One region of the Spirosoma lituiforme genome, then DNA from elsewhere that is predicted to be linked to it. Evidence: riboswitches for the same ligand, from Rfam matches in the RefSeq annotation. Region 1 holds a riboswitch; each other region holds the start of a gene.

What was found. A riboswitch is a leader RNA that binds a small molecule or an ion and turns the genes downstream of it on or off. The one in region 1 is predicted to bind cobalamin.
Region 2: linked by a shared signal. The riboswitch ahead of ACYU87_RS14010 (TonB-dependent receptor plug domain-containing protein) and the one ahead of metE (5-methyltetrahydropteroyltriglutamate--homocysteine S-methyltransferase) in region 1 are both predicted to bind cobalamin.
Region 3: linked by a shared signal. The riboswitch ahead of ACYU87_RS11915 (hypothetical protein) and the one ahead of metE (5-methyltetrahydropteroyltriglutamate--homocysteine S-methyltransferase) in region 1 are both predicted to bind cobalamin.
Region 4: linked by a shared signal. The riboswitch ahead of ACYU87_RS11835 (ABC transporter substrate-binding protein) and the one ahead of metE (5-methyltetrahydropteroyltriglutamate--homocysteine S-methyltransferase) in region 1 are both predicted to bind cobalamin.

The regions. Positions count from the first base shown of each region.
Region 1 is NZ_BAAHBO010000001.1:899,865-907,834, reverse strand. It holds gene ACYU87_RS03915 (response regulator) at 1-374, shown strand, start outside; gene ACYU87_RS03910 (hypothetical protein) at 516-869, opposite strand; gene metE (5-methyltetrahydropteroyltriglutamate--homocysteine S-methyltransferase) at 938-3,265, opposite strand; cobalamin riboswitch at 3,423-3,652, opposite strand; gene ACYU87_RS03900 (YdeI/OmpD-associated family protein) at 3,736-4,323, opposite strand; gene ACYU87_RS03895 (hypothetical protein) at 4,378-5,496, opposite strand; gene ACYU87_RS03890 (TonB-dependent receptor domain-containing protein) at 5,921-7,970, shown strand, end outside.
Region 2 is NZ_BAAHBO010000003.1:406,558-414,527, reverse strand. It holds gene ACYU87_RS14035 (DUF6265 family protein) at 1-21, shown strand, start outside; gene ACYU87_RS14030 (GNAT family N-acetyltransferase) at 102-509, shown strand; gene ACYU87_RS14025 (GMC oxidoreductase) at 547-2,259, opposite strand; gene ACYU87_RS14020 (gluconate 2-dehydrogenase subunit 3 family protein) at 2,365-2,895, opposite strand; gene ACYU87_RS14015 (YncE family protein) at 3,161-4,210, opposite strand; gene ACYU87_RS14010 (TonB-dependent receptor plug domain-containing protein) at 4,207-6,156, opposite strand; cobalamin riboswitch at 6,246-6,455, opposite strand; gene ACYU87_RS14005 (M16 family metallopeptidase) at 6,513-7,889, opposite strand; gene ACYU87_RS14000 (M16 family metallopeptidase) at 7,968-7,970, opposite strand, start outside.
Region 3 is NZ_BAAHBO010000002.1:845,225-853,194, reverse strand. It holds gene ACYU87_RS11920 (TonB-dependent receptor) at 1-1,622, opposite strand, end outside; gene ACYU87_RS11915 (hypothetical protein) at 1,633-2,328, opposite strand; cobalamin riboswitch at 2,396-2,584, opposite strand; cobalamin riboswitch at 2,632-2,871, shown strand; gene ACYU87_RS11910 (cobyrinate a,c-diamide synthase) at 3,102-4,475, shown strand; gene cobN (cobaltochelatase subunit CobN) at 4,468-7,970, shown strand, end outside.
Region 4 is NZ_BAAHBO010000002.1:825,764-833,733, reverse strand. It holds partial or broken gene ACYU87_RS11845 (ABC transporter ATP-binding protein) at 1-395, opposite strand, end outside; gene ACYU87_RS11840 (FecCD family ABC transporter permease) at 470-1,558, opposite strand; gene ACYU87_RS11835 (ABC transporter substrate-binding protein) at 1,558-2,757, opposite strand; cobalamin riboswitch at 2,790-2,995, opposite strand; gene ACYU87_RS11830 (cupin domain-containing protein) at 3,201-3,689, opposite strand; gene ACYU87_RS11825 (carboxymuconolactone decarboxylase family protein) at 3,733-4,455, opposite strand; gene ACYU87_RS11820 (alpha/beta hydrolase) at 4,536-5,582, opposite strand; gene ACYU87_RS11815 (molybdopterin cofactor-binding domain-containing protein) at 5,633-7,789, opposite strand; gene ACYU87_RS11810 (cytochrome c) at 7,811-7,970, opposite strand, start outside.

The DNA of each region.
Region 1 (7,970 bases):
CCTGCGTAATAGATGATGATAAAATGTATACGCAAATACTGTCAAAGCAATTAAGAGCAATTGACTTTTGCGAGCGTTTATTGATTTTTCACAATGGACTGGACGCATGGAATTATCTCAGGTCTATTATAGCATCACCGGATTTACTGCCAGACGTGATACTGGTCGATCTAAATATGCCCGTGATGGACGGATGGCAATTTCTGGATGAGTTTGTGACTGTTCAGCCCGCTAAGAAAATAAAGATTTATATAGTGAGTTCTTCAATTGATCCGGCAGATCATGCTAGAGCCGCAACGTATAAAGAAGTCTCCCGTTTTTACATCAAGCCCATTACTAAGACAATCTTTGCGGAGATTTTAGCGGCTGCCTGAAATCAGGTAAAACGATACGTCCACCAAACCTAACACTCGTGGTCGGCAAATTGGCCGGCTGGTGGATAGTATACGACCCGTTCAGACCTTCTGCCGAAAGTCATGCCATCGCAACGACTCCCGGCAAAAGGTCTGACCTAGTTAACTGGAAGAAGGGGCATTCAGGTGGGTCGTTTCAATTTCATCAATTAGTTGCCGGACGAACTGCTGCTGGTCAGTCGATAAAGACGCTGCCGATGCACACAGCGAGGCTTTCACCTTCTGCCACTGGCTGGAACCAAGGATAAATAGTTCGGTTGTGAAATCGACCGTTGACGGATTAGTCAGGCTGGTAGACGATGAGCCTGAAGCAACGCGGTTAATGGCAAGGGTGGGGGTCAGGGCCTTCATGAGCTGGGCTGCCAGATCACTGCGAACGTACTGATCCAGCGTGTGCGGAGGTATTCGGCCTTCCGTATCCGCTTTTTTCAAGGTCGTAATCGCTTTGTAATTCATGCTACGGGTGTTGCCTACAAGGAGAAAAACAGTCTTCTGCCGGTTCCCCGGCAGAAGACCGTTGCTAATTACACAGATTCCAGTACAGCCTCACGAACGGTCCGGGCCGCCTGCACCATGTTTTTCAGCGCTTCGGTGGTTTCCGGCCAGCGTCGTGTTTTCAGGCCACAATCGGGATTAACCCATAGATTCCGGGCAGGTAACACGTTCGTGGCTTTCTGAAGCAGATCGACCATTTCGGTTACCGACGGCACCCGTGGGCTATGAATGTCATACACCCCCGGCCCGACTTCATTCGGGTAGGCAAACCGGGCAAACGCGTCCAGCAACTCCATTTGTGATCGGGACGTTTCGATGGTAATTACATCGGCATCCAGATCGGCAATAGCCCCGATGATGTCGTTGAATTCCGCGTAACACATATGGGTATGAATCTGCGTCTGGTCCTGCACACCCGATGCGGCTACCCGAAACGCCATCACGGCCCAGTTCAGATACGTATTCCAGTTTTCCCGACGCAGCGGTAACCCTTCCCGAAGGGCCGGTTCATCAATCTGAATAATACCAATGCCAGCCGCTTCCAGATCCACCACTTCATCGCGAATAGCCAGGGCCAGTTGCAGGCAGGTATCTCTCCGGGGCTGATCATCGCGGACAAAAGACCATTGTAAAATAGTGACAGGGCCCGTAAGCATTCCTTTCACGGGTTTGCTCGTCAGCGACTGGGCAAACTGCGCCCAACGCACGGTCATGGCTTCCGGCCGGTGAACATCACCAAAAATGATGGGTGGTTTCACGCACCGCGACCCGTAACTCTGTACCCAGCCATTTTCGCTGAAGGCAATCCCGTCGAGTAACTCACCGAAATACTCGACCATGTCGTTCCGCTCGAACTCGCCGTGCACCAGCACATCCAGTCCTACTTCTTCCTGCCAGCGAATCGCCTGCTCGGTTTCCGACGTAATAAAGGCTTCGTATTCAGTCAGCGTTTTCTCCCCTTTTTTGAATTTTGCCCGGTTGGCCCGTACCACATCGGTCTGGGGAAATGAACCAATCGTTGTGGTGGGGAAGAGGGGCAGTTTATGCTGGTCACGCTGCAAGGTCTGCCGTTGCGTAAACGTCTGTCCGCGCCGGGCATCCTGCTCACCCAATTGCTGCAGGCGTTGCTGAACGGCTGGTCTATTGACATCGCTCGATTCCCGGCGAGCCTGTATGGCGTTCTGATTACTCGTCAGATAAGCCAGCGCCTGGGAATTGTTCGGGTCCTGGACAAGGGTTGTCAGTGTAGCAACCTCGTCCAGTTTTTGGCGGGCAAACGCCAGCCATTGATTGATTTGCTGGCTTAGTCCTGCCTGCCCGGTTTCAGTCGACAGATCGCAGGGAACGTGTACCAGCGAACAGGAAGGCGAAACAAGGATACGATCGGGACCAATCGCATCGACGGCCTTACGCAGAGTAGCAAGTGATTTATCCAGGTCATTGATCCAGATGTTTCGGCCATCGACCAGGCCCAACGACAGGCGGGTTTTCTGCTGGACGAAATCGGTACTCAGCACATCGGCCAGTTGATTGGGGCAGCGGACCAGATCCAGGTGGATAGCTTCAACGGGTAGGTGAAGAACCGTCGTCAGATTGTCTCCGTAACACTCGAAATACGAGGCCAGTAACAGCTTGAGGTTCGGAAACTGATCGTGGAACTGCCGATAAACCGAGACCAGTATGTTGCGCTGCTGAACCGTCAAATCCAGCGACAGGCAGGGCTCATCGAGCTGAATCCAGTCGGCTCCCTGTGCCTGCAACCGGCTAAGAATCTGTTCATACACGGGCAACAGGCGGTCCAGTAAGTCCAGCTGATCGAAGCCCGTATCTTTTGCTTTCCCCAACAGCAAATACGATACGGGTCCTAACAGGACGGGTTTGGGCACTATACCCAGCGTTTGTTTCGCTTCCTCAAACTCGGTGAAAACCTTCTCGGAAAGCAGTGAGAATGTCTGGTCTGCCGAAAACTCAGGAACGATGTAGTGGTAATTCGTATCGAACCACTTTGTCATTTCCATCGCCTTTAGGTCGAGTCCAGCCTGCTGGTAACCGCGGGCCATCGCAAAATACAGCGGCAGCAGATCCGGGTCTGTGGTGTCGAGGAGGGGCTGAAACCGGTTGGGAATGGCTCCTACCGTCAGGGACATGTCCAGAACCTGGTCATAGAGCGAGAAATCGTTGCAGGGAATCAGCGAAATGCCGGCCTGCTGTTGAGTCAGCCAGTTAGCCTGTCTGAGTTGACGGGCTACCTCCTGAAGCTGTTGGGGGGTAATCGTTTGAGCCCAGCATTGTTCGAGGGCTCGTTTGAGTTCGCGGTGGCTACCGATTCGTGGATAGCCGAGGTTGTGAGCGATCATGTTGTAATTGGAAAAAATGGTTGATCGCGTTCGATGCCGAACTCCATACGCCTACCACATGATCCAGATTTTACACAATACGACAAACAACCCCCAGCCTCGGGGAGAAGCAGGGATGAAGCAGTCAATCGTGATGAAACCCAGTCGCGTGTGGGCGTAATCAGCAAAGCTAAAGGCAAGTCTCCTGGCTTGTGACGGTATTTGCCGTCCTTCTCACCCCATCGTAACCGATACGCCGAAGCGGGCGAACCGGTTGTGGGACAATGGACATCGAGGGCAAACCCTTTTTAATTGTCACTGACAGTAGCAACGTCTGCTCGTGATTCTCACACGATTCCTTTTTCATTTCCTGAAACTCTCAGGAAAACCATTAGCTTGTTTGACGGAAAACAAAGAACGTTGGGACAAAGGAACCGCATTCGGCGCTTAAAAACAAGGAACCGTTCCTTGCCGCGCCCCTAATCGATGACTCATGGCCGTATTTTTTGTCTCAAACCCTGGGCGGCCAATTCGACCAGTTCTCTTATTCGATTCTGTCGGGTCTGCGGCCGTTTTGCCATGACAAGCCGTTGGAGAATGACCCGTTTATCGGACTTGCTCAGGTCGAGGAAATAGCGTTCTGCATTTGGGTTTTCCTGAAAAGCAGCCGCTAAATCCGGAGGAATGACCAGCGCATCGACGTCGTCCAGAATCGTCCAGGAGCCATTCTGTTTGGCAATGTCGATCGCCGTTAAACCGGCCGGGGTCATCAGGCCGTTGTCCATGAGCTGTTTAACTTTCTCCTTGTTGATTTTTGACCAGACGCTCGTCGGTTTCCGTCGGCTGAAAAACTGCCGGTATGTGTGGTCGTCTATGGACTTTGCCAGGCTATCGATCCACCCGAAACAAAGGGCTTCGTCTACGGCTTCGCTCCAGGTCAGGGTGGGGGTGGCTGATTTCTTTTTGTGGTAGACGAGCCAAACCGATTGTTGATCCGCGTGGTGTTCCTGCAACCACGCCCGCCAGTGCGCCCGGTTTGCCGGGCAAAATGTTTCGGTTTCTTTTTCGACGACTTTCATTGGCACAATAGCCCTGTGTTTTACGACTTGTTTCAGTAACAACCATCGGGTGGGTTACGCGCTACTTAATTCAGCCATCAGGGCGAGTAATTGGCTGGCCGTTTGGGCAGACCGGCGGCCCAGTCCGCACGAACAGGCTATATCAACGGCTTGGCCACGGGCGGTTTCGATATTCCTTAAAATCTGGTGATGTTCGGCCAGGGTGCGTTTTTCGTGAACAAAGCCCGCTACGAAGCGCGTATGTCCGGGCAACTGAACAGCGGCCAGGGGGGCATAATATCCTTCATCCGTTGGCGGGGCAACGATTCCTTCGGCCAGTGGATAATGAACATAAACCAGTTGGTGCTGAACCGGCCAGGCCTGAACCAGCCGATTAGAGAACGCCACCATTTTGTCCAGCGTTTTAGGGTGCACCAGTGCTTCGTTATGAAAGTCGCCCAGACAAAGGTGAATGCCAATCTGGGCGCCGGGCGTGATCTTTTTCAGCAGATCCAGAATCGGGCGCAGGGCAAGTCCCATAAGCGGAGTGGGCAGCTTGTAAGCCGCATAAAGTTCGGGAGGTACCTCTATTTGGATGAGCAGGTCATTACCCGCCTGCGCCAGGGCGGCATTCACTTCGCGGGCAATGATGGTGTTGAATGCATAGGTATAGCGCAGCCAGGTAATGGGACTGGCAAACGCAAAACCCATGGCAAAACCGGTGGGTACGCCCATCTGAAACTTTAAGTCGGGAAGGCCATACTGCTCCCGCAGGCGCTGAAATACAGGATAGCTGGAGCGGAAGAAATCATCGTACCCCAACTGAACGTGTTCGGGTAAATCGGCGGGGGAGCGTCTGGGCTTCAGCTTCTGAAAGCTGTCATAATTAATGGCCATCCCGTCATCCGAACTCCGTTTGGGTTGTTTCACAATTTCCCAGTTGTCGGCATCGGCGGTTATCTTTTCGATGGCGTACACGACCCAGGCGATGCGGTTTCCTTTTGGAAATGCAGGCGTTTTCTCGCCAATTTCTCCGTCGGGTAAACAGAATAAAGAAGATCCCAGAGCCTCCAGGGCGCGAGTCATGCATTCTGTCTCGTCGGAGAAGGGCAGGCTGCCTACGAGCAGAGTAGAGCGATGGGGTTGGGGTGTTGCATTAAAAGAGTGATCAGGATGTGTTATAGGCTGGTTCACGATCGTAGGGTTTAGGCGATTCTAACCTAAACAATAGTCCACTGATTTACAAGGAAGAACGACGAGAAAATATAGTTTAGCAGAATTGTACTACTGTATAGGTTCATAGCCCCTGGGGCTGCAGTCTGTGGGGCATGGACTACGAAAATCCACCGCCCCCTGGTTCGTGAGGATACAAACCAAGGTAACCAGACGCCATGAACAAACGTGTAGAAGATGGAACCTGCCATTGTAACGGTTGCATTCACGAATGAATACAACGGAGGATTCGATCAGGAAAAACTTGCGGGAGGGAGTTCAATAATTTCATTCAGGAATCCTAAAACAGGTTCATTTATTTAGAATTAATAAGAATAAATTTTATTGCAGCGAATTCTGTCGTTCATTTGTAATTCTTTAGAATGAATCTATATAATACCCACAAATGAATGCCATTAAAGTACTCTACGTATTCTTTTTCTCATTAAGTACTTTTGTTGTTCAGGCCCAGACAGGGGGCACGATCCGGGGCAGCGTAAAAACCTCGGACGGTAATCCCGCTGAAGCCGTAACGGTTAGCCTGAAAGGCAAAGGGCAAGGAGCCCTGACCAATGCCAAAGGTGATTTCTCAATCAATCATGTTAAGGCCGGGACGTACCAGCTTCAGGTTTCATCTATCGGCCTGAAAACGGTAGAACAAGCGGTTACCACAAACGGGACGGAAACCGTTACGGTGGATGTTACCCTGTCAGAAAGCGCATCGCAATTAACGGAGGTGACCGTAAACGGTAGCCGCACCAATCGATTCGCCCGCTCATCCAGCGACTATGTGTCGAAAATGCCCCTCAAAAACCTGGAGAATCCACAGGTATACAATACCATCGGCAAAGAATTACTGACCGAGCAACTCGTTTTTTCGGTTGATGATGCCATGCGTAACGCACCCGGTGTTCAGAAAATGTGGGAAGCGACCGGCCGGGCTGGTGATGGCGGTAGCTATTATAGTACGCGCGGGTTTATTGTTCAGAGCCAGCTACGGAATGGGCTGGCCGGTAATGTGACAACTGACATCGACGCTGTTAACCTGGAGAAACTGGAAACGATTAAAGGGCCATCGGCAACCCTGTTTGGTAGTGCATTAACGTCTTACGGCGGCCTGGTTAACCGGGTCACCAAGAAACCATACGAAACGTTTGGGGGCGAAGTTACCCTGTCGGCGGGCAGCTACGATCTTCAGCGGGCCAGTCTTGATGTAAACACCCCGCTCAACAAAAGCCGGAATCTGATGCTGCGCGTCAATACGGCGTTCCAGCACGAGGGCACGTTCCAGACGCAGGGGTTCAGCAGTCGGGTCGCGCTGGCTCCCAGCTTGTTGTTCAAGCCGACCGAGCGGTTATCCATTCAGCTTGATGCCGAAATTTACCGGAATGAGAGCGTTGGCAAGCAGCTCTTCTTCTTTTATGTGCCGGGCTATACCCTCGGGGCTACCCGTGCCGATCAGCTGAACGTCGATTACCGCAATTCGTACATGGGCTCCGGCCTGACGCAGCAGTCGCGCAGTACAAACCTGTTCGGGCAGGTTAATTACCGAATCTCCCCGGCGTTTACGTCGTCGACAAACATTAGCACCAGCCACAGCTATTCGAATGGAATAGGCCCATATTTCTACATGATTCCATCGAGCCGAGGCCTGGGAAATAACGATTTGGTCCGGGCCGATCAGTCGACACGCAACAGCACCAACGACGTTTTTGAGGTGCAACAGCTTTTTAATGGTGATTTCCGGTTGGGTAGCCTGCGTAATCGGATTGTGGTCGGGTTGGATTACCTGCATGTAAACGCCAACCAACTGTTCTTTGGCAGTACGTTCGATACCGTTCCTATTTCCAGGGAGTACGATTACAGTAAATTTAACGGGGCGGCCCTGAACGCGTTGTACGCCAGCAAAGCGCCTGATTTCACGTATCCGCTCACCGGCATTCGAAATACCTATAGTGCCTTCATTTCGGATGTGCTGAACCTGACCGATCGGTTAAGTGTTTTGGCCGCGCTGCGGGTCGATGACTTTCATAACGAGGGTGGTACTGTTGGTTCGGCTGTGGCGGGTTATAATCAGACGGCGTTTTCGCCTAAGTTCGGGCTGGTCTATCAGCCAATCAAGGATAAAGTGTCGCTGTTTGCCAACTACCAGAACAGCTTCAACAACCAGGGCATTTACAATGCTTACGACGTAACGGCTACCGACAGTCTAACACAACGGTTCGCCAAACTGGAACGGGCCAACCAGTTTGAGGCCGGGGTAAAACTGAATGCCTTTGACGGTCGGTTAACGACCTCCATCAGCTACTACGACATTCAGGTAAGCAACCTGCTGCGCACCGATCCGAACCCATTGGCCGCGGCTAAATTCGCTCAGACGCAGGATGGTACGCAGGTAAGCCGGGGTATTGAGATCGACGTAATCGCGAACCCGATCACGGGGTTTAACGTGGTCG
Region 2 (7,970 bases), on a different contig from region 1:
GTCTTCAATCGGGTTCGCTAAGCAGAGGGGTTCGCTTTGTGATGAAGTCGTTTATTTTATTACCGGCGATAGAATTTTGTATGAATTGGCGAATTGAACGTATGCAAATAGAGTATCGTGAAGACCTGAAAAGGCTATACCTAGCGTCGCGTCTTCATGCCTTCACATGGCTGAATGCGTCCAGGTTTTCGCTGGATGATTTTGACTCAGCAACGCTGGGTGAAACTGTATTGGTGGCAGTTGCCGGTGAGAAGCCAGTTGGGTTTATATCGTGGTGGGAACCCGATAACTTCATCCACAATGTATATGTCGATTCGCGCTTTTTACACCAGGGAATTGGTAAAGCACTTTTAAATCAGTGTCTGGCAGAACTAGGGCGGCCGGCTACGCTTAAATGTTTACAGCAAAACACGAACGCATTATCCTTTTATCAGGCACAAGGCTGGTGCATAAAAAATGAAGGCCCATCGGACGACGGGCCTTATTATCTGATGACCTACGATTTCTAGACAGCCTCCCAGTATGAAGAAGCTTTATCCTTGCTCACTAAATACTCTTGCGTTTCATCTCTTTCACGGCAAAATCAGCGGCCCGTGCAGTCAGTGCCATGTACGTTAACGATGGGTTTACGCAGGAGGCCGACGTCATACACGCGCCATCGGTTACGAATACATTTTTGACCGCATGAAGCTGGTTATTGGCGTTCACGACGGATGTTTTCGGATCGCGGCCCATCCGGGCGGTTCCCATTTCGTGAATGGCCATGCCCAAATAAGAGCCCCGGTCGTACCCTTTGACGTTCTTGACACCCGCCGATTCCAGCATTTCTTTGGCATCGTTCATCATGTCAATCCGCATCTTCTTCTCGTTCTCTTTCAGCTCAGCGTCGAATACAGCGAGTGGCATACCCCATTTGTCTTTTTCGTTTTTGTCGAGGTACATCCGGTTCTCGTGGTAGGGTAACGTTTCACCAAAGCCGCCCAGGCCCATAGTCCAGGGACCGGGCTTAGTTAGTTCTTCTTTGTAGTCAGCCCCAAAGCTCATTTCGGCAATGTTGCGCTGCCAGCCCTGCCGACTGCCCCCCCCCTGGTACCCGAACCCACGGATGTAATCGCGTTTGTCGGTACCAATATTCCGGTAACGGGGTACGTAAATGCCGTTGGCCCGGCGGCCGATGTAGTATTTATCCAGATCACCTTCCCATTCGCCCGATGCCCCCGTGCGGAAGTGGTGATCCATCAGGTTATGGCCCAGTTCACCCGAATCGTTGCCAAGGCCATTCGGAAAACGGTTCGACGTTGAATTCAGCAAGACCGACGTAGACCCCAGCGTGCTGCCGCAAACGAAAACGATGTTAGCATAATACTCTTTGCTTTGCATCGTCACGGCGTCGACAATCCGGACGCCCGTTGCCCGTTTCTTGTTTTCATCGTACAGAATTTCGGTAACAACCGAATCCGGCCGGAGCGTTAAACGGCCCGTTTTGGCCGCGGGGGGAAGCGTACAGGATTGCGTGCTGAAATACGCGCCGTAGGGACAACCTAACGAACATTTGTTTCGGTACTGACACGGTGCCCGGCCCACGCCCAGCTGGGCCTGACCCGCTTTGGAGAGGTTAGCTACCCGGCCAATGGTCATGGTACGGCCGGGGAAATTTTTTTCGATCCGTTTCCGGACTTCTTTTTCCACGCAGTACATCTCCATGGGCGGCAAAAACTCGCTGTCGGGTAGCTGAGGCAAGTTCAGCTTTTCGCCTGAAATACCGACGAATTTCTCCACATAGCTATACCAGGGAGCAACGTCTTTGTAGCGGATCGGCCAGTCGACCGCAATGCCATCTTTCTCGTTCGCGCCGAAATCAATATCACTCAGTCGATACGTTTGCCGACCCCACATGATGGATTTTCCGCCCACAATATTGGGTCGGTACCAGTCGAACCGCTTCACTTCTTTGTAAAGCGAATCGGAGTCGTTCATCCAGTAGTTCTGGGTCATCTCGTTATACGGATAATCGCGGGCCAGTTTGGGGTGCGATTCTTTCTGCGCTTCCGTGAGCCGACCGTTGTATTTGGTCTGCCAGGGATCTTTCAGGGCATACTCGTAATCCGTAACGTGTTCGAGTTTGTGCCCTTTTTCGAGCATCAGCACCCGCAACCCTTTCTCGGTCAGTTCTTTCGACGCCCAGCCGCCTGATATGCCTGACCCAATCACGATGGCGTCGTACGTCTGATCTTTTATGGAATCAATATTGAGATACATAATTTTTGAGGAGTAAGAAGTGAGGAATAGGAGTGAGGAGCCATTCGGCGTTATGAAGCATACGCCAGCCTTTCTCACATCGGCTACTCGCTCCGGATTACTAGATTAAATGGCCCAGGTTTTCTGACCGGGTTTGAGGAGCATACAGCCGTTGAACTGACCGGGAACGGGCAGGTATTCTAGGGCTTTGGTAGCCCCGATTTCAGACGTGAAATAGCCGGTAGTCGTTAACTCCTTCATGCGTAGAAAAAACGGCTTGTCTTCGGTCATGATTTGCTTGACCATCTCGTTTTTCTGAGCCGTGTCGAGAGCCGCAAACCCTTTGCTGAACTTGGTCTTACTATCTGCATCGAGCTTGGCCAGGCCAGCGTAAAATTTCTCCTGATCGGGTTTGGGGTAGCAATCGCGCATAACCCGAACAATGAACTTTTCGGCACCAGCCGCTTTAGCACCGGGTGTGGTCGTGGTCGGGATGATGACGTCGGCAACTTCGGCCAAAAGCGCTTCTTGGTCGGGCGAGACGGCTACACTTGGCCCCAGGTTGGTCACGCGACCCATAGCGCCTGCCAGCGTCGGTGCCGATAAAATTCCACCCATCAGCAAGGCCGCTTGTTGTATGGCTTCTCTACGTTTCATAAAAGGATGAATACTGTTTTGGCTGTATAAGGCCTGGGTTGGTAAAATTTCCTCTAATAATATGAAAATAAAGCCACAATGTGAAGGATTAATCCGAGTTTAACCCAAAGTCAACAGGCGCCCCCCGGTTTTGAAACCAGAACGCGCCTGTTGACTTTAGGAATTTAAGTAAGCAACCGTAACTCGGTAATAACCAAGTTATGATTCTGGAACGTAGTTGCCTGTTGCGCCAATCGATCTGATTGTGAAACAGCCTGCCGTCGGTTTATCGGAAATAAAATCCGGAGGGAGCAATTTCCGCTCTCACGGAATCAACCAAGGCCCCGCTCGACTCGTAACGCAGCACGTAACCTGCCTGCTTGTAAGATGGAATTACGCTACCATAAATGCGATTGGTTTGCGGATCAACACCAAGGGAATTGAACGAGCGGGCGATAACCTGACTGCCTGATGCTGTTGTGGCATCGATACCGATCCGGTATGTTCTGCCGCTCAAGGTGTAATAAAACGTCCGCTTGTCGGGGCTGATTGTAACGGAGCCGGGTGCTGCAGCAAACGTCAGTCGCTTGGCAACTGTCCGATCCGAGGGGTTAAACTGAACGAGATCGTTACCGGCCTGTATCCATAGCTTTCCGTTGGCATCCAGTGCAATAGGTTCGGGTGTCGAGCCAAAAGCAATACGTTGCTTTTCTGTATCCGTATTCAGATCAATGATCAACAGCGTCTGGTTACCACTGTAGGCGTTACTTCCCACAAACGCTTCGGTACCGGCAACGACCATTTTTTCGACACCTTTAACAGCCGGAATTTTCTTGACGAGTGTACCTGTGTTCAGATCCACGACAGCAACATAACCGGGATCTTTGTAGAATGCGTTACCGGAGCCGGAAATGTCCCAACAACTGACATAAGCCTTATTCGGGCCTGCCGAAATAACCTGACGTGGATTTTCAATGTCTGGTGTTTTCAGCGTAGTACGTGATTTAAACGTCCCTGTATCAACGATTTCAACCTTATCTTGATTGGGTGCTGTGTTATCAATCAAAATTAATCCTTTACCATTTACTTCCGTATAACCCTCTACTAAACCACTAGGCAAAAAAGATGGGTTAGCTGCCTGCAAAATATTAGTAGCGACCGTATTGCCAGTGCGTGACAAAAAGGAAATTGTCCCGTTGTTATCAGAGAAATTTCCTTCATTTATGATAAGCACGCCCGACTCATAGGGCGTTGGTTCAGGGTCGGAGGTTTTACAGTTCCAGACGCTTAAGGCCAGCAAGCTGAGGGCAAGACCTTTTGTTACTTGGTACTTCATGATTTAGTAGATGGAAAATTGATAATCAAATTAAGCGCCCAGTTCCGCCCGGGCAATGCATTGCGCTTGACACTGAAGGAAAGGGCATCAAATACATTGTTGACCTGCCCCTGTAACCGAACAGGTACCGGACCGATTTTGGTCGTGGTCTCGAGAATAACATTCGTTAGGGCAACACCCTTAAAAAACTGGCTATTGTCGAAGGTGATGTACCGGCGTGAAGTAGCCTGCGTTTGGATGGATAGCCGTGTCTGACCACGTTGCACATAAGCATTGAGCGTTTCGGTATGGATGGGCACGTAGACCAGCTGTTTCCCGATCACATCCGCTGAATACGTGTCATACACCCGCTCCTGCGATGAGCGCGTCAGCGCATAGCCTACCCGTAAACTCGCCCGCCAGCCGTTATGAGCATAAGCCAGGGAAGTAATCAATTCGCCACCCCGAGCCACAACCAGCTGCAAATTCTCGACGTGATAATTGGTCGCCGGATTCCAGTATGTCCAGTTGTCTACCCGGTTGCGATACACCGTTGCTTCGGTCGTCAGTTGGAGGTGTTCGTTGAAAACGAGGCTGGACGCGAGTCCGGCTTCAAGATTAAATCCGCTTTCGGGCAACAGATTGGGATTGCCCAGGTCAGCCCAGTAGCGTTCGTTAAGCGTTGGTACCCGGTAGCTTCGGCTTACGGATCCTTTAGCCGTTAAACCAAAGGCCGGGCGCTGCACAATTCGGAATTCAGCGCCGAGTGATGGCGTGATGGGTGGATTAAATCGGGTAACAAACGCCTGCCGTACATTAGCCGATACCAGCCAGCGTATAGTCTGCAGGCGAAACAGCGCATACAGATCGCCCCGATTTTCGTTAATTAATGTACTTACGTAGCCATCTGTCCGGGTATTGTAATGGGACCACTCACCACCGACGCGAAGGCTCAGCGATCGACTGGCTTTGGCGGGAATCAGCGTAAACTCCCGCTCGACACGGCTGATAAAACGGTCGGTCTGGGTATGGCTGGGCGAAGCAAAATTTCCCTTGGCGTAGTCCAGAACGTCATGAATCCAGCCAAGACGAAGGGTTAACTGGTTGGTTTCGTAGGTCGTTAGGAAGCGTGCCGATTGGGTGCGGGTGCGTTCACGGGCAATGGTATCCTGAGGAGCCAGAACCAGATCGTTGTCCGTTAGCCAGACATTGACGGATACCTGCCGACCACTCTTGTGCATAAAGTACAAATCCTGAACGAGACCCCGTTGCGCGGTCGTTGACTGTTCCAGAAAGTAATTCCGGCGTTCGGTCGATGGGTACGCGTTATTGAACTGGTTTCGATAAGCAAACGTCTTGCCTGATACGTTCCAGGCGTTACCCAGTCCTGCGCTATAGCGGGCGCCCAGTTGAGTCTGGTTGTTCTGAAAGCTAGCCAATTGATGGCCAAATGTTATGCGTATGCCCGGCTGCCAGACAGGGCTGCTTCCCAATAAGATACTGCCGCCCACCGCATCCGAACCCACAACGCTGGCCGACGAACCATATTGAACCGCCAACCGGTCGAAACCCGCTACGGGCAGCGTGGAGAAATCAGTCTGGCCAAGATTAGGCTGGTTGATGTTAATGCCATTCCACAGGACAGCCGTGTGGTTGGCCGACGTTCCCCGAAACGATACCGTCGCCAGTTGGCCGGATCCATAACTCTTAAACGCCAACGGCGTAGTCAATGCCAGCAAGTCCGTTAACGAACCAAAGCGAAATTGTAATAGGGTTGCCGAGTCTATACGCTGAAGTTTCTGGCCCGCCAAAAATCGCTCGGGTGCGATAGCCCGTACGGTTACGGCCGATAAGGACACAACAGCAGCCGACCGCGCCGACGAATCGGATTGCGCGGTGCTTTGATGACCAGCCAGTAAGCCGACCAATAGAGCAATAACCCACCAGCGAAGGGTGCTTTGTTTCAACGGTATACTAAGAATGAGTGCTCGAAAACGTCGGACCAACAAATAGCTGGCCCACAGCACGCGATTGGGGCGTTTCCTCCGAACGCCAGAACAACGGATGATTTACGGCAGGTCTCCTGGCTCGTCTCGTCGGGTCTTACCTTCCCACGCTGAAAATCAGCGCAGTGGTCACGTAGATTGAACCGATTTTTTTAAAGACTTACAGTTGCGGGGACAGCATTGGTTTCGCACCAACTTCCCTTTTAAGCCTTGCAAGCTGCCACGAAGCAGCATGAGGCACCGAAAACTCAAGGACAAAGGTAGGGTATTTTTATTTACCAAGTGGGGCGGACAGGATATCCTGTCCGCCCCACTTATTAAAAACCTTCAGCTTTTATTTCTTTCTCGGTAATGGTACCGTACTTTTTCACATTATCCCGAATCGTTTCGGCTTTGCCGATCAGTACAAACTGGAGTTTATCTTTCGGAAAATATTGGTCGATGATCTGGCGTGTTTTGGCGACTGTCAGCCCGTCGACGTTTTTCTGGAAGTTGTTAATGAAGGATTCATCGAACCCAAGGCTGAACATATCAGTCAGCAAATTGGCCAACTCGCTGGCCGACTCATACCTCGGCGGGAAATCAGCTTTAACGTAGTTTTTGGCCGATGACAGTGTTTTTTCGTCGATACCCGTCCGGTGTAAGCTATCGAGAACCTGAATAGCCATATCGATTGCCTGGGTGGTGGTACTAACTTTGGTGAAGGTCGAAACGGCGAACGTGCCACTTTTACGAAACGTACTGAATCGACTGCTTGCCCCATAGGTCAAACCCGAGTTTACTCGCAGAGCGTCATTCAGCCAGGATGTAAAGCGCCCGCCCAGAATTGTATTGACAACCGTGACGGGAATAAAATCGGGGTTATTCTGTGTAATGCCCTTTCCCCCAATCAGGAACGTAGTTTCGCGGGCGTCGTCTTTGTTAACCAGTAACACTCGGCTTTTCTCGAAAGCAACCGTCGGGTCCGTCAGGGCGGGCGACGTCGCTGGCGCTGTTTTCCAGCTACCGAATAAATCAGTAATTCGCTTTTTCATAGCCGCCGTATTGAAATCACCCACAATGGCAATCGCACCCCGATCGGTAGTAAAGTTCTTCTGATAGAACTGCCGGGCATCATTAGCCGAAACCGCTGAAACCGACGCTGGTGTACCCGTAATGGGATTGGCATACGGATGACCTTCGAAGACAAACTTATTGAAGTAGGAGCCGACTACGCCCCTTGGACTTTCTTTTTGCTGGGTCAACTGAAGCAACTGGCGCTGCTTGTACTTATCAAACTCACCCTGGTCGAAGGTAGGCTTCGTCAGTACATCCTGGATGATATTGAACAGTAGATCCTGGTCTTTTACCGCAAACGACGAGGTCAGTTTGGCTACTTCTTTTCCAGCGTAGGTATCCACACTGGCTCCTACGTATTCAATCTTTTCTTCCAGTTGGGCTTTCGTATACTTCGAACTGCCGAACAACAGAGCCTCCGCCGTCATGTTAGCTAAACCATACCGGCTACCATCCTGCACAGCGCCCGCATCGAAAACGGCCGAGACATTGATGAGCGGTACCTCATGTTGCTCCATCAAATAAATCGTCAGACCGTTCCGGAGCTTGAACTTCTGGTAGGGGGGCACCCTGAACGTTTGCGCCAGCGACGCTCCCGTGGCAATAAGGGCAAGGAGTAAGGTAATTATATGTTTCATTGTAAACGTTTCTGGTGATATCAGTGACATAAAGCGTTTATAGGCAACTGCCCATGCCGCCAGGCCATTGCGGTAGAATCA
Region 3 (7,970 bases), on a different contig from region 1:
CTAAACCCAGCTTTGGGTCGGCTAAAAGCAACGCCCATATCGTAGCTAAGGCTGTTTTCATTCATTAGGTTGGGGTTGCCGGTTGTTACGGTGATTCTCCCCGCCGATGTGCGGGTCTGCGAGTAACCGGCTACGTTGTAGGCATCCGGCGTAACGAAGGCGCGTCCCACCGTTCCGTTCAGGCGCAAGCCAGGCGCAAGCCGGACAATGGCACCCAGGCTGGGACTAACAAAGGGGTTAGTCTTTTTTCCCGCTTTAAAGGTTGTCAGCAGGGGCGTTTCCTGCACGTCGAACGTAATATTGTCGTAGCGGATACCGGGTTGCAGCGTCAGTCGTTCCCCGGCTACAGTCAGCAGGCCCTGGGCATAGAACGCCGACGAACGAAGGGCGTAGTTGGGTTGAGTAGGGGCTCTCTCAGTAACGGCGTCGCTCCAGCTCCGCGATCGGGTACTGGCGTTCAGGTAGTCGTAGCCAAGTATCAGTCGGTGACGCCCCAGTTGCCAGCTGTCGTTGAGCTGAACACCCTGCCAGCGGTTGCCGGTGCTTGATGACTGAAAGGGCGTGATCGGTAACCCGGCGGCATTGATGGTTTTTACGAAGCTGTTTTCCTCGGACGTAAACAGCCGTACCATGGCTTTATGCTGACCCAACTGACCACTCAGCGCGGCTTCACCCGCCTGCCGGTCGGCATCTTTCAAGCCCGCCTGCGTGGTCCCGTACGTAATATCACCAGGCGATTCAACGTCGTTGGCAATGAATTTCTCTCCCCGAACATCAATCCGCCAGTTACTACTGAGTTGATAACCCACGCGCAAAGAGCCCGAATAATACGTCAGTTTCGTGTTTGGCCGGGTCAGTCCATCGTCTTTTTGGTCGTCTACTGTCTCCGCGGGCTTGTTGCTGTAGTTCTTGACGGCCTGATCACCGGCCAGTTTATCCCGGAAGAAATTTCCATTCCCCAGTTTGTAATCGGCAGCGCGCCTGAAATAGCTCAGGGAGGCATCGAAATCCAGGCGCTTGGTCAGATTGCCACCTACATTTCCGCCACCCTGATACGTTTGAAACGAGCCATATTCGGCAAAAGCATTGCCCCGTATTTTTCCTTTCGACCGGCGGGTAATGATGTTGATTACCCCGCCCATTGCCTGCGAACCATAGAGTGCCGAAGCAGGACCTTTCAGCACCTCGACCCGCTCTGCGTTGTTGAGCCCTATGGTCGAGAGATTTGTTGCCCCCGCCGGACGGCCATCGATGAGCAGCAGCGTACGCTGATTAAGCCCTGAAAACTGGGGTCGGAACCCCCGGATGCCCACGCCCGATGACAGGCTGGGGTATTGAATGACATTGACTGCCGCTAGTTTTTTGACAATATCGGTCACATCGAAGGCTTGAGTTTGCTCAATATCCCGTCGGGTGATGATGTTGATTTGTTGAGGAATTTTGTCGCGTTGTACTTCGGACCGGGTCGCCGTGACGACAACGGGGTCGAGGGAGTGCTCCCGAATCGAATCGGCCGTTGTTACCTGCGCGTAGGCCCCTGTCGCGTAACTGAATAAACTTGTGCAAAGGGTAACCGATAACAGGTTGCGCAGCCGGGGAGCTGGGTAAAAAAATGTGTTCACAGAACGGGGGTTATAAGTAAAATTGAAAACTTTCGACGAGCGTATACAGACCGATGGCGATGGAAAAAGCGCCCACCAGGTAATTGATTAGCTTTAGGGTAGCCTGCCACCGGGCAACTACCTTATTCAGCGAAAAAGCAAGAAAACAGCCGTAAATCGTCATGGCGACAATGATGCCCAGACTTTGCAGGATGATGATGCCAACGGCCGTCTGCGCATCGCGGGCCGCCAGCGTAAGGGCAACGGTGCAGGCACCACCGGTTCCCGCCAGTCCGTGAACCATACCAACCCAAAACGAACGACTCACCGTTGCCGGCTGGCCAGCGTGGGAATGACTGGCGGGTTTCGTGAAATTGCGACGAATGGCTACCACACCCAGCCAGATCATCAGCGGGCCAACGGCGAATTCGACCTGTTCGGCAATGTTGAGCGACAAGGCTGATTTCAGGAGCAGAATGAAACAGGCGAACAGGATCAAGGTAAAGGAATGCCCTAATGCCCAGTGTGATGATCGCCAGATGACGTGCCCTAGCTGCTGCCGGTAGGTTTTGTTTTTCTCCGACGCCAGCACCGAAACGGCCGCCATGTGGTCAGGTTCGAACGAGTGTTGAACACCCAGTAGTAAAGAGTCCAGTAGAAGTGGATTGATCATGCCGTTTTCGCAGTCGGATTGAACCTGTTGATAGGTTCGCTGACGGAAATGCACACGAAAAGCGGAGTCGCCTGGGTTGCGACTGCAGAACTTCCCGTTGCTTTTATTCCCGAAAGCAAACCGAATAAGTGATCAATAGGCAGGTCTTCTGGCTCGTTCTGTTCTGACGCCTTCCCATTTCAGTGAAACAGTGGCACGGATGTCAAAACCCTTCTATGAACTTACAGCAGCGGGTACTGCTCCGGATTTGCACCGGATTCCCTTTTAAGCACATCGATGACCGATGTGCACCAATTGACGGCCGCAAAAGTACTGGGTTTTATCGTATGTTTGTGTGTTGGTACGTTTTTACCGTTTATTTCTCCAACAGAAAAAGGCTCACGCCCCGGCGTGATTAATAGGGAATCGTGTGTATAAATCACGAACTGTCGCGCAACTGTGAGTAACGCCCAAAGTTGCTGCCCGGTCGATCCGCCAACGCGGAGGAATCGATCCGCATGTCCACTGGATTCGTTGTCGGGTTTACCACGACGACGACCTGGGAAGGACGGCAGCAATGTTACAAGTCAGGAGACCTGCCTTTTTTTGCTGACAATGCTTTCGCGGGTTGAAGCATGGTCAAGTTTGGCGTAGTATATCCGTCCGAGTCATACAAGGCCGGAATGGGTCTGTGTTTCTGGTTGCCAGAGCACCCGCCACAACTTGTATCTTCTTCTCTACTCGTTTGCCTGTGAAGTACGGCCAGGAACGCTCAATCCACTGGAGTCACCCGAGGAGACAAACTACCAGACCAAAAAAATAAGCTGACTTCATTAAGCCGAACGCCAATGGCCATCGCTACCCATGCCGCTCATTTCCTGCTGGCGGCCCCGTCCAGCGGGTCCGGCAAAACCACGCTGACCCTTGGGCTTCTGCGAGCCCTGAAAAACCGGGCGCTGAACGTGCAGCCGTTCAAGTGTGGGCCAGACTACATCGATACGCTGCACCACCGCCAGGCCGCCGGTAAACCCAGCATCAACCTGGATTTATTCATGGCGTCCGAACAACACGCGCTGGAATCGTACCGGCGCTACGCTGGTCAGGCCGATGTGGCGGTGACGGAGGGGGTCATGGGGCTCTTCGATGGGGCCGACAAAATGCAGGGGAGCAGTGCCGCTATTGCCGACGTGCTGGGCATTCCGGTCGTGCTGATCATCAACGCCAAAGCAATGGCCTATTCGGTTGCGCCATTGCTGTACGGCTTCAAGCATTTCTACAAAGGGATCAGGCTGGTCGGGGCCATATTTAACTTCGTCAGTACGCCATCGCATTACCGGTTCCTGGCCGATGCCTGTGCCGATGTTGGTGTTGAAGCACTGGGCTATTTACCCCCGAATCCGGCATTTGCCATTCCGTCGCGACACCTGGGCCTTCATATTTCGGCAGAAACGGATTACGAAGCCATTATCGACGCCATCGCGACGGCCATTCCACAGACGATCGATGTTGACCGGCTGCTGGACATCACCCGCATCGAAACGCCATTGCTGGCGTCTGGTTCTGAATCTGTTTCCGGGTCTACAGCCTCAACGCTTCGCATAGCCGTTGCCCGTGATGACGCGTTTGCGTTTACGTATCAGCAGAACATCGATGTACTGGCTCGTTTAGGGGCCGTTACGTTTTTCAGCCCATTACAGGACCGAACAATTCCCGATACTGATTTTCTGTACCTACCGGGTGGGTATCCAGAGCTTTATGCCGAAACCCTCAGCCAGAATACATCCATGCTCGACAGCATTCGGGCGTATTGTCAGGCTGGCGGACTGACGTACGCTGAATGTGGGGGGCTGATGTACCTGGGTCAGGCGATCCAGACAAATACGGGTACGTCGTTTCCCATGGCTGGTGTACTGGACACAAGTACCTCCATGCTTTCGCCGACCCTGACGCTGGGGTACCGCCGGATCGACTGGGACGGTATGACGCTCAAAGGGCACGAGTTTCATTACTCAACGCTGAATGAGCACAGTACGCCCCAATCCATCGCAACGATCACGAATGCCAGAGGCCTACCCGTCGACACGAAGGTGTATCGGGTAGACAATACGTTTGCTTCGTATGTACACCTCTATTGGGGGAATCAGCCGGAGTTTATTCATGAATTGCTCAATCGGGTTAACGCGGTTGGCCGGTATTTCGAAACGACGCATCAACATGACTGACATCAAACGCCAGCGAGTTAACCGGGCTGATGGAAAAGCCATTAACCTCGTTCAGCGACGGGGGCATCTGTCCTATTGCTACAATGCCTGTTGCTGCGGACGCACCGACCGGGGGTATGCCGCGGTTCCGGTAGAGCTGTACAAGAGTGAGTGGTTACGCCGGAAAATCAGAAATGTCGTGCACATGACCAAGGGCGGTTGCCTGGGTCCCTGCACGCTGGCCAACGTCGCTACGCTGCTGTTCGATGGGCACTCCATCTGGTTTCATTCCATCAACAGCGACTGGCAGATTATCGCCATCTTCGATTACATCGACAGCATGATTGCGGCCGATGGCTACCTGCCTCCACCCACGGAGCTGTCGGAATATGTCTTTCAGTTTTATACCTGGAAAGGCTCGGAAACCGCGACCCAACTGGGGCAAACGGCATTACCCACGGGAGGCATCGTTTTTCTGACGCACGCCGACACGGATCTGCTCACCCTGAACCGCGTTCTGGAAGGGTTGCCCGACAACTTTCCGAAAACGACGGGCATCAGCTTACTGGCCATCAAAAGCGAAGCCCAGATGGCCCAGTTACTCGACCGGGAAATAGGAGCCGCCCACATCATTATCCTGCGTATTCATGGTCGGCCCAGCAGTGTACCGGGCTTCAGCGAGCTGGTCCGCCGGGCCAAAGAAAAAGGCCAGCATCTGATCGTCATCAGTGGCACAGGAGAACTCAACCCCGAATTTGCTGCCGTTTCAACCGTATCGCCCGTCATTCTGCACGAAACCCTGGGGTACGTGCAGGCGGGTGGCTATCAGAATCTGACGGCGTTGTTCTGCTTTTTGGCCGATCACCTGCTGATGACCGGATTCGGGGCCGACGCACCCATTCAGTTGCCCGACCACGGCATTTACCACCCCGATCTGCCCGAACAGGCCGATCTGTCAGACTGGGTACAGCGGCACAATCCTGAATTACCGACCATTGGCCTTACGTTCTACCGCTCGCACTGGATCAGTGGGAATACGGCCTTCGTGGATGCACTGGTTCGTTCGCTGGAAGACAAAGGGCTGAACGCGTTACCCGTCTTTACGTCGTCGCTCAAAGCCGTCGATCCCGCAACGAAGATGCCTTACGCTTTTGGCTATTTTCAGGCAGAACACGGGGGAATTGCCATCGATAACCTGATCAACACCATTTCGTATGCCATGACGGACGTTCGGCCAGCGGGCGACGATACTGGATCACAACGGGCCTTATCCCAGCTTAACGTTCCTATTTTTCAGGCCATTACGCCGGGCATGGCGCGGGGTCCCTGGGAATCATCCAGCCGGGGACTCAATCCGCTGGATACGGCCATGAACGTAGCCATTCCCGAATTCGATGGCCGGATCATCACCGTACCGATTTCGTTTAAAGAGAAGGCCCGAACCATCAAAGGCTACGTGCCGCTGGACGACCGGATCGAACGGGTAACGGGGCTGGCGCTCCGGTTTTCCCGGTTGCGTCAGTTGCCCAACGCCCAGAAACGGGTCGCGTTCATTTTCACAAATTCCAACGCCAAAGCCTCCCAGATTGGCAATGCCGTTGGGCTGGATTCGCCAGCCTCGCTGATGAATATGCTGCAGGCCATGCAGGCCGAAGGGTATCACCTGACAAACGTGCCCGCTACCGGAACCGAGTTGATTCATGAGCTCATTGACCGCTGCGCCTACGACCAGACGTACCTCACGGCCAGTCAACTAACCCGTTCGGCTGGTCAGGTGCCGACGGAGCGTTACGGGCGCTGGTTTGCCGAACTGCCCGACGCGCTTCAACAGAAGATGGAAAAACAGTGGGGGCCACCCCCCGGCGAAACCTACGTCCATGAGAGCCATATTGCCCTGGCGGGGCTCGATTTAGGCCATGCGTTTGTGGCGTTGCAGCCACCCCGGGGGTATGGCATGGACCCCGACGCCATTTACCACCAGCCTGACCTGCCGCCCACGCATCACTATTACGCACTCTACCGCTGGCTGCGCGACGACTGGCAGGCCGATGCCATCGTTCACGTAGGCAAACACGGAACCTTGGAGTGGTTACCGGGAAAAGGAATTGGCTTATCGGCCAACTGCTTCCCCGACGCCTTTCTGGGTGATCTGCCGCTTTTTTATCCCTTTATCATCAACGATCCGGGAGAAGGGTCGCAGGCTAAACGGCGCGCCCATGCCGTTGTGGTCGATCACCTGACGCCCCCCATGACCTCGGCCGATAGTTACGGTGAACTGGCTCAGCTCACGCAATTGGTCGATGAATATTACCAGGTCGAAACTATGGACCCGGCGAAGCTACCGCTGTTGCAGCGCCAGATCTGGGCGCTCATCAAACAGACTAACCTCGACGTTGACCTATCGGCGATGCTCAGTCGCGACCACGGCGATCATAAACATGACTGGGATGAGGACATGACACCCGAAGGCGTGCCGGTCAGCCTGACCGAAATGGATGGAAAGGATGTGGCCCACCTGATCGAAGACATCGATGGGTACCTCTGTGAGCTGGGTGCGGCCCAGATTCGCAATGGTCTGCATACACTGGGCGAGATGCCAATGGGCGATGCCCTGATCGATATGCTGCAATCGCTTACTCGCCTGCCCAATGCAACCACGCCCGGTTTGCCGGCCGAAATAGCCCGGTTGGTTGATCTGGACTGGCCGACCCTTCAGACAGCCAAAGGCGAGCGGCTGACCGGGCTTTCCGAGCGATTTGCCGAACTGGCCGGTCGTGTGATCGTTACGGGCTCCGACGCGCTGGAAGCTATCGACGAATTGAGCAATCATATCCTCCGGGTTGCGCAGCAGTACCGATTTAAGGCCAATCAGATCGATCAGATCCTGTTCGAAACGTTTAACGAGTCGCCGTCTCAACAAAAGTTTGCGGGTGTTCGGCAGGTGTTAGCCTACGTTTGTCAGCATTTAATGCCGAATCTGTCCCGTACGGACGATGAGATCGTCAACTTGTTACATGGGCTCTCGGGAGGTTACGTACCGGCTGGTCCTAGTGGCGCACCGACCCGGGGTATGGCGCATATTTTACCCACCGGACGTAATTTTTACGCCGTCGATCCGCGGGCGCTTCCGTCGCAGGCCGCCTGGGAAGTGGGCCAGCAACTGGCTCGCGAAGTCCTTGACCGACACTGGAAAGAAACGGGTCGCTACCCCGAGAGTGTAGGCATCAGCATCTGGGGCACCAGTGCCATGCGCACCAGTGGCGACGATGCCGCTGAAGTGATGGCCCTGCTTGGGGTACGCCCCATCTGGCAGGCCGAAAGCAGGCGTGTCGTTGACGTCGACGTCATTCCGCTTACCGAACTCGGCCGACCCCGAATTGACGTAACGACGCGCATCAGCGGCTTTTTTCGGGATGCGTTCCCTCATCTGATTGATCTGCTGGATGAGGCCGTTCAGCGAGTCATTGCTCTGGACGAACCCCTGGAGCAGAACTTTGTTCGCAAACATTACCTGGC
Region 4 (7,970 bases), on a different contig from region 1:
ATAACTTTTTGCCGTTCACCATCGCTTAACTGGTACAACCGACGATGCTGGTAAATCAACGTATCGGTTGCCTCCAGTGCCTCCTGAATTTTATCCTGATCGTCTTTGGTCAGGCTGCCAAGCCAACCCGTGTAAGGCGTTCGGCCCAGGGCCACCAGCTCCCGTACCAGCAGGTTACCGGCGTCGACTCGTTCGGCCAGAACGAGGCTCAGTTTCTGGGCCAGCGCAACGGGCCCAACGGCCTGTAAATCCTGCCCCTGAACGGAAATTGTTCCGCTCAATATAGGCTGTAATCCTGCCAGGGTACGCATAAGCGTCGATTTTCCCGCTCCGTTAGGCCCCAACAAACAGACCAACTGGCCGGGGAACAAATCCACCGCCAGCGACTCTGCCACGATACGTTTCGGCTGGTTTCGGTTCTGATAACCAATGGTTAAGTCACGGGCTGTCAGGAAGGGTAGTGGTTCGCTCATGAGAAGGACGACCGAAGGTTGTTACGACGAACAATGATCCAGATCACTACGGGTGCGCCCAGCAGCGACGTAACAACGTTGATGGGGAGGATGGCCTGCGTTCCTGGTAGTTGGGCCAGGCCGTCGCACATCAACAGGAGGGTAGAACCAACCAGGCAGGTGGCCGGAATCAGAATTCGATGGTCGGAGGTATCCAGCAGGGAGCGGGTGATGTGAGGCACGGCAATGCCGACAAACCCGATGGGGCCACAAAAAGCGGTAATGCTACCCGTTAATAAACTCGTGCTCACCAGAATAAGTAATCGGCTGCGTCCTACTGTCAGCCCCATCGTGCGCGCATAGTTTTCACCCAGCAGCAGAACATTGAGCGCTTTTGACGAAGCAAAGGCCAGCAGCAACCCCAGCGTAACGACGCTGGCTAACACCGACAGATGCGTTTGAATGACGCCCCCCAACGAGCCAAACGTCCACATCAGGTACTCCTGAAGCTGTTCGGGCTGGCTGAAATACTGCCAGATGCTCACGACCGAAAGCGTAATGGTGCCAATCATTACCCCGACGATCAGCAAAATAATGTTGTCGCGCAGCCGACCCGCAATCGATAATACAACCAATAAAACCAGTGCGGAACCCAGAGAAGCCATAAACACCAGTAGCCAACTCCCCGAAAGGCCGAGCTGCCGGATGGCGTACAGACTGGCACTACCACCGCCCGATAGCATAACAACCGCGACGCCCAACCCCGCTCCGGCCGTAATGCCCAGTTCGGAGGGGCCTGCCAATGGGTTTTTGAATAAGGTCTGCATTTGCAGACCACTTACGGATAGGCCGCAGCCCACAATAACGGCCGTTATCGCTTTTGGTAACCGTATTTTCTGAACGATGTAAAGCCAATCGGTATGATCGGAACCCTGACCCGACACGATGCGGGCTACCTCGGAGATCGGAATTGATACTGACCCCAGGGCAATGTCCAGCAGAAAGAAAACGATTGCCAACCCGATCAATCCCACAAGCAGCAATCGACGCCGGAGCGGCCCCGGTTTCGCGAGCTGGTTATACGGTGGCGTAACGGGTATCTCCATTACTTCAGTTGCTTGTAGTAGACCAGTTCATGCTTCGGCAGTAAGTCAGGGTGCACAATTTTTATCAGATCCGCCAGGACAAGATGCGGATTGACAGCCCCCGATTCCCAGAAATCGTTAGATCCCCGGCTGTTTATCCGCTTGCCATAATTGAACACCTGCCCCAGCTTGAAGGCCTTGAAGTCTGCATAGCGGGCATCTTTCGCCAGAATATCCTGCTTCGAATTCACATCGCTGATCCCAACGTTTAGCCAGATATCGGCATCCAGCGCTACCGGGTAAACCGTTTCGAAATTGAGCGGTAAACTTCCTGTTGCTTTTCTGTCCGACCAGTGGTAACGGCCACCCGCGTCCAGAAAAAAGCGCGTCATGTAACTATCCCCATCGGGCACGAACCAGGCATCCTTTGAATTCATCCCGCTAAGAATACTTGGTTTTATCGCCACCGTACGGGTCAGTGCCGACAAGCGGTTGTATTCTTTTTCAACCTCGGCAAACTTCTTATTGACAAGGGTTTCTTTGTTGGTTAATGCCGCCATCAGTTTCACCCACTCAGCCCGACCCAGGGGTGTCGTTTCGACCCATTCCGAGTTGATCAAAACGGGAACGCCCGCATCCCGGAGGGTTCGATACCGATCCATGCGGGCCACAGGGCTACCCATGGCCATCAGCAAGTCCGGGTGCATGGTGATGAGCTGCTCTTCATTGATGGTTTGTCCCTGGCCCACTTCCTTGATTTTACCAGCCTTTATTCGCTCAATGACTTTTGGCGCAGAAACGTACTTCAGGTTTCCCAGGCCTACCAGCAACTCATCGGCTTCCAGAAAATCAATCAGACCCACGTGCATGGAAGACATAGCAACCAGACTTCGTAAGGGGATTTCGATAATCTGACCGGGTGTATAGCCCTTCGGATGAGGAGTTCCCCGCTGCACCAGGGCATACTGAACGGTATCGGATGTCTGCTCAAACGGGCTTATAATGGACAGGATTTTGTAATTGTTCACGTAGCGGATGGAGAATCCCCGGGCGTGGTGAATGGTTACCTGATCGACAAAATACGATTTTTGCGCCGTAGTCGATGCTGTTTGCTCAGTAAGGGTTGACGAGGTACTGCAACTTGAAGAGAGAAGAACCGGGAAAAGAGTAAACAAGGCAAGGCGATTCAGGACACCTTGTCTGACGTTGTTTTTTTGCATGTTGGTTACTTTACGCTTTTCTTCCGAAAGCTATGAGTCTATAGCTAAAGGCAGGTCTTCTGACTTCTCCCATTTTCGACGACCTTCCCATTCCGACAGGAACAGTGGCGTACACGGCCGAAAGTTTATCCGGAGTTACAGCAGCGGAGACTGTCGCGGAGTTTCACCGCATTCCCTTTTAAAACGGTCTGTTCATGCGCGATGGACAGACACCGTTACCTTTATGCAGCGCAAAGGTACGACAACCGAATGAAGCATACGGTATGTCAACATTTTTTCCGACGATACTGGCCTGTCTTCTTCCACGCAACCAGAATCCGTCTGGTCAACAGGCTTACAGGGGATTGTCAAGGTATAGGCAAAGGTGCGAGGCACCCATAGTGATCAATAGGTGAGGGGCTGTGCAGGAACACACAGGAAAATAGCTGAGTAGGTTTCAACAATTACTTCCTGATGTTGGTATACTCCTCATCCGTGACGGGCTTCATCCAGGTTACTCGACCTATAGTTGTGTTCGGCGTAACGGCCACTTGCATAAATCCGACGGTGGGGGAAGCGCCATGCCAATGGGGAACGTTTGGAGGACATTTCACCGCGTCGCCTTTCCTCAGGATTTGGATGGACTTTCCCTGCTCCTGATAGTAGCCAATGCCGCCCATTGCCAGCAGCACCTGTCCACCCGCGTGGCTATGCCAGTGCGAACGGGCACCCGGCTCGAAGGTTACGTAGCCTACCGGAATGTTGAAGGCACTGTCAGGCTCAATCAACTGCTGCACCCAAACGGTTCCGGTGAAGTTACTGGCCGGTGCTCGCTGTCCCTTCGGAAAAATAGCGTCGGTATCGGACCTGGTTTCCGTTTGGGCGTTTGCGCCTAAACGGGCTAAAATCACCAGCAAAATGGTAAATCGTAATGCGCTTGCGTTGTTCTTCATTCCGTTGTGTTAAAACGCTACTTTTTGCGTATTCCTGTGCGGCTTAATGCGTTGATGCGATTACCTGCGTCAGAACCGCCCGCCCGGCCTCGGCTTCCGCGGTACCGATACTCGTCCCGATCAGGTCAAATGCCTCTTTTAGTTGCGGTTCGGTCAGACCCACGTGCAAACAAATACCCAGGTGGCTTTGCAGCATGGGTTCGACACCACCGATGCTGGCAAGTACCGAAATGGTCGTTAGCTCCCGGTCGCTATAACTAAGCACATCGCGCTCAAACAGATCGGCAAACAGGTGTTCTTTGAGAAATACCTCGATTTCGGGACTGAAGGCCGCGTATCCTTTTTTAGGGCCGGTTTCCGGCTGACCAGTGAGTTGTTCGAGCGTTTTTTTGCCTCGCTCGTACTTCGACTCCCGGCTGGTGATCGGTGACGCTGTCCTACCCATTTTGTCAGTAATGCCTTTTTTCTTCCGCTCGTCCAGCACGGTCATCAGCGTTTGCAACCCTCGAATGCTCCGGGGAAATCCGCAATAGGCGTACAGATGCACCAGCACTTCCTTGATTTCATTGATCGTCAGCCCTGCATCCAGGCCCGTATGCAGGGCGGGTTGTAGTTTTTGCAGATCCCCTTTGGCGGTGAGGGCGGAGATGACAACAATGCGTTGCTGGTTTGGTGACAAGGTAGTTTGTTGATTCATCTGATTTTGAGCGTTAAGCTGAGTAGAGATGAACCAGCTGACGATCATACCGAAGAAAGCAATACGCATACGTTTGGTGGAGAATAGGGTAGTTACAATCGGAATGAAAGCTCGTTAATCCAGCTTATTCTCCTTCAAAAATTTAGCCATCAGATCCGCGATCTGGATGTTGTTGAGATCGGAAAACGGGTATTGCCCTTGATGCCGATTTCAGGCAGGTGCACGACCTGCGCATGGCCCCCGTGCTTGTTGACGGTCGCGGCCCAAAGCCTTGCCATCTCCAGTCCGGCCCGCCAATGGTCTTTGTTCCACACGGTCGTTGGCTGGTCAGCAATGTTGTCGCCGTAATAGATGATGATCGGAATTTTGGTGAGCTTCGTAAAATCCGACAGGGGTATCTCAACGCCTTTCAATTCGCCAAACAGGCTGGTCGACTGGATGGGTTTGGGTAACTCGCCCGCCGGAAAAACAAAACTGCTGAAGGGTTCGTAGGCGACAACGGCCTTCACGTTTTCGTTTTTTATCGCCGTAAACCAGCCAACCCCTCCTCCCTGCGAATGGGTAATGAGGATACCTCCGCCAATTCGATCGACTAGTTTCGAACACGCCTTGGAGACAACAGTCGCGTCGAAAGCCCCCGTATTGGGCGTCATCTGCCGAAAAAACTGCTCCAGCGAAGCGGTATCTTTCGGAAACTGACTACCAGCAAAATAATCGGGATAGTTGCCAATCCGGAACTGCGTAAACCAGAACTGTTCATCCGGCGTAGGCGTAATCGTTGTCGAAACCAGACTCTTTCCGGCTTCGCCCCGCCTGGGCTGATCCAGTAAATAAACCCCAAAACCCCGGCGGAGAAAGATCGTCTGAAAGCCTTCCCGTCCATCGGGGGCCGATTCCCACGTTTTTTTGGATTCGGCGGCCCCGTGCAGAAAGACCAGCGGGTATTTACGGGGATTGGGCGGAATCTGATAAAACACATAGGCGTGATCGCCGTGCAAGGTTTGCCCCTGGGGTTTCAGGGCATTCGTCAGCTCAAATTTACCGGGCTCGGTTAGGCTGGTTCCGCCAACCAGGAAACTACCCTGTTGTTGTAGGGTCAACAAACCCGTTTGCCGGCTTGTGCGATTCATGGCACAAGCCGATACGAGCAGGGTTAGGCCGGTAAGCAGCAACACGCTGAATTTCTGTTGTTTCATGCCGTTAATTTACTCAGCGAATCAGTCGTCTTTCGCTCATTTATCGTCGCCTATACCGCGGCCAGACTAAAAGGCAGCTTACGGATGCGCTTGCCGGTCAGATCGAAGATGGCATTGGTCAGGGCTGGCGCAAAGGCGGGTAAACCGGGTTCGCCGACACCACCCGCCGGTTCGTCGTTGTCCATGACATACACGTCAATGGGCGGAATGTCGGGAATGCGGGGTAGTTGATACGAGTAAAAATTCTTGTCCACCGGCACACCATCCTTGAACGTTACCTGATGCTGGGTAGCCGCTCCCAGCGCCATAACGATAGACCCTTCCACCTGCGCCTTGACGGTATCGGGGTTGACGTACCAGCCGCAATCCATAACGGCCCAGACATGGTCGATCTTCACCTGACCATTCTGCCCTTTCGATACTTTTACGACGTGCCCAACGGTACTGGCAAAGCATTCGGTGATGGCCATGCCGTAGCCCTCTCCCGGTTTGCGGGTCTTCCAGCCCGACACCTCGGCCAGCTTGTCAAGTTGTCGGTGCAACCGCTCGTCGGGCAGGTGGTCCCGGCGGAACGCCATCGGATCTTTCCCCGATTCATGGGCCAGTTCGTCGATAAAACTTTCGTAGGCAAAGCCGTTGGTGGAGGCATACACGGATCGCCACCACATCGTCGGAATGGGCGTTTCGAAGGGAACGTCCGCAATGCTCAGGTTTTTGATGCTGTCGGCGTAGGGTTTCAAAAAACCTTCCGAAGTGCTGCGGTTGGCTTTGTCTTTCGGACCACCGCGCCAGTGATCGTTGTTCTGACCGGCCATGCGCAGCTTGAACGCGCTGATCTTTCCGTTGTCGACAACGCCCTCGCAGCGGTACGAAATACCGGGCCGGTAGGGGCCCTGGGTGGCGTCATCCTCGCGGGTCCAGACCACCTGTACGGGCGCTTTTATCTCTTTGGAAATCACCGCAGCTTCGTGCGGATAATCCATGAACGCTTTCCGGCCGAACCCACCGCCCAGAAACGTCATGTGGACGATCACTTTTTCGCGATCCAATCCCATCTCTTTACTGACCGCATCCTGCACCCATTCCGGAGCCTGAATAGGTCCCCAGATTTCGAGCTTATCGTCCTGATAATGAGCCGTACAGTTCAGAGGTTCCATGCAGGCGTGGTACTGATAGGGCGTTTCGTACACCACATCCAGTTTCTTCGGAGCCTGAGCGATGATGGCTGACGCGTCGCCCTGCTGCTTGAACGAAAGCCCTTCCTGCGTTTGTAGCGCCTGCTTCTGGCGGGTAAAAATCTCGTCGGTGCTCAGGTGTTCGAATCCGCTATCGTCCCAGGTTACCTTCAAGGCTTTCTTTCCTTCCAAAGCTGCCCAGGTTGAGGTAGCCACCACCGCAACGCCCTCACGGTAGGTGTTAAAAACCAGCATTTTGGTCTTGAACACGTGTTTGACACCGGGAATTTTGCGGGTGGTTGTGTCGTCGAAACTCTTGACTTTACCACGAAGGCGGGGGTTCCGCTCCACGGCAGCATACAACATACCCGGAAGCGTTTTGTCCAGCCCAAACGTGGCCGTACCATTGGTTTTTAATTTGGTATCCAGTCGACGGAGCGGCTTGCCAACGAGCTTGTAGTCGGATCGCTTTTTCAGGACGACGTTTTTGGGCGTTTCCAGCTTCATGGCGTCTGCCACCAGCTCCCCGTAGTGAAGTCGCTTCGCCGTTGGCCGGTGAATAACCTGTCCCGATGCGGCATAACAGTCGGCGGTAGGCACGTTCCATCTGGCCGCAGCTGCCCCAATCAGCATCTGGCGGGCCGTGGCTCCCAGCGTCAGTAAGTTTTTATACGAGCCCCGTACCGTCGAACTGCCCCCGGTGACCTGGCTACCGTATTTTTTGTTGTCGCCTTTGGCAAAAACGATATTCACTTTATCCAGGTCAACTTCAAGCTCTTCCGCAATCATTTGGGGAATGGCCTGATAAACACCCTGCCCCATTTCGGCCCGGTGAGAGAAGATAGTGACCTGGCCGGACGGTTCGATATGAACCCAGGCATTCATCTCAACCCCGAAACGATCGGCTTCGGCGGCTTTGATGATTTCGGCTTCTTCCGCACTGGCGGGGATATAAAAACCCAGTGACAGCGCCAGACCGGTCAGGCCCGAAGCTTTCAGGAAATTGCGTCTGGATACGGGTTGTGTGTCCATCGTGTTGTTTGCCGAAGGCGATTAAGGTTTAGGGGCGTAGGCGCCTGTTTTGAGCCAGGTCGTCCAGGCTTTTTTAAATTCAGCGTGACTCATCGGGGGCAGTGTGCGCCCTTCGCCGGGATTCCAGCCCGCCAGAACCAACCCATCGTCGGCGTGTTCCAGCAGTTTTTCCATGTTCTTA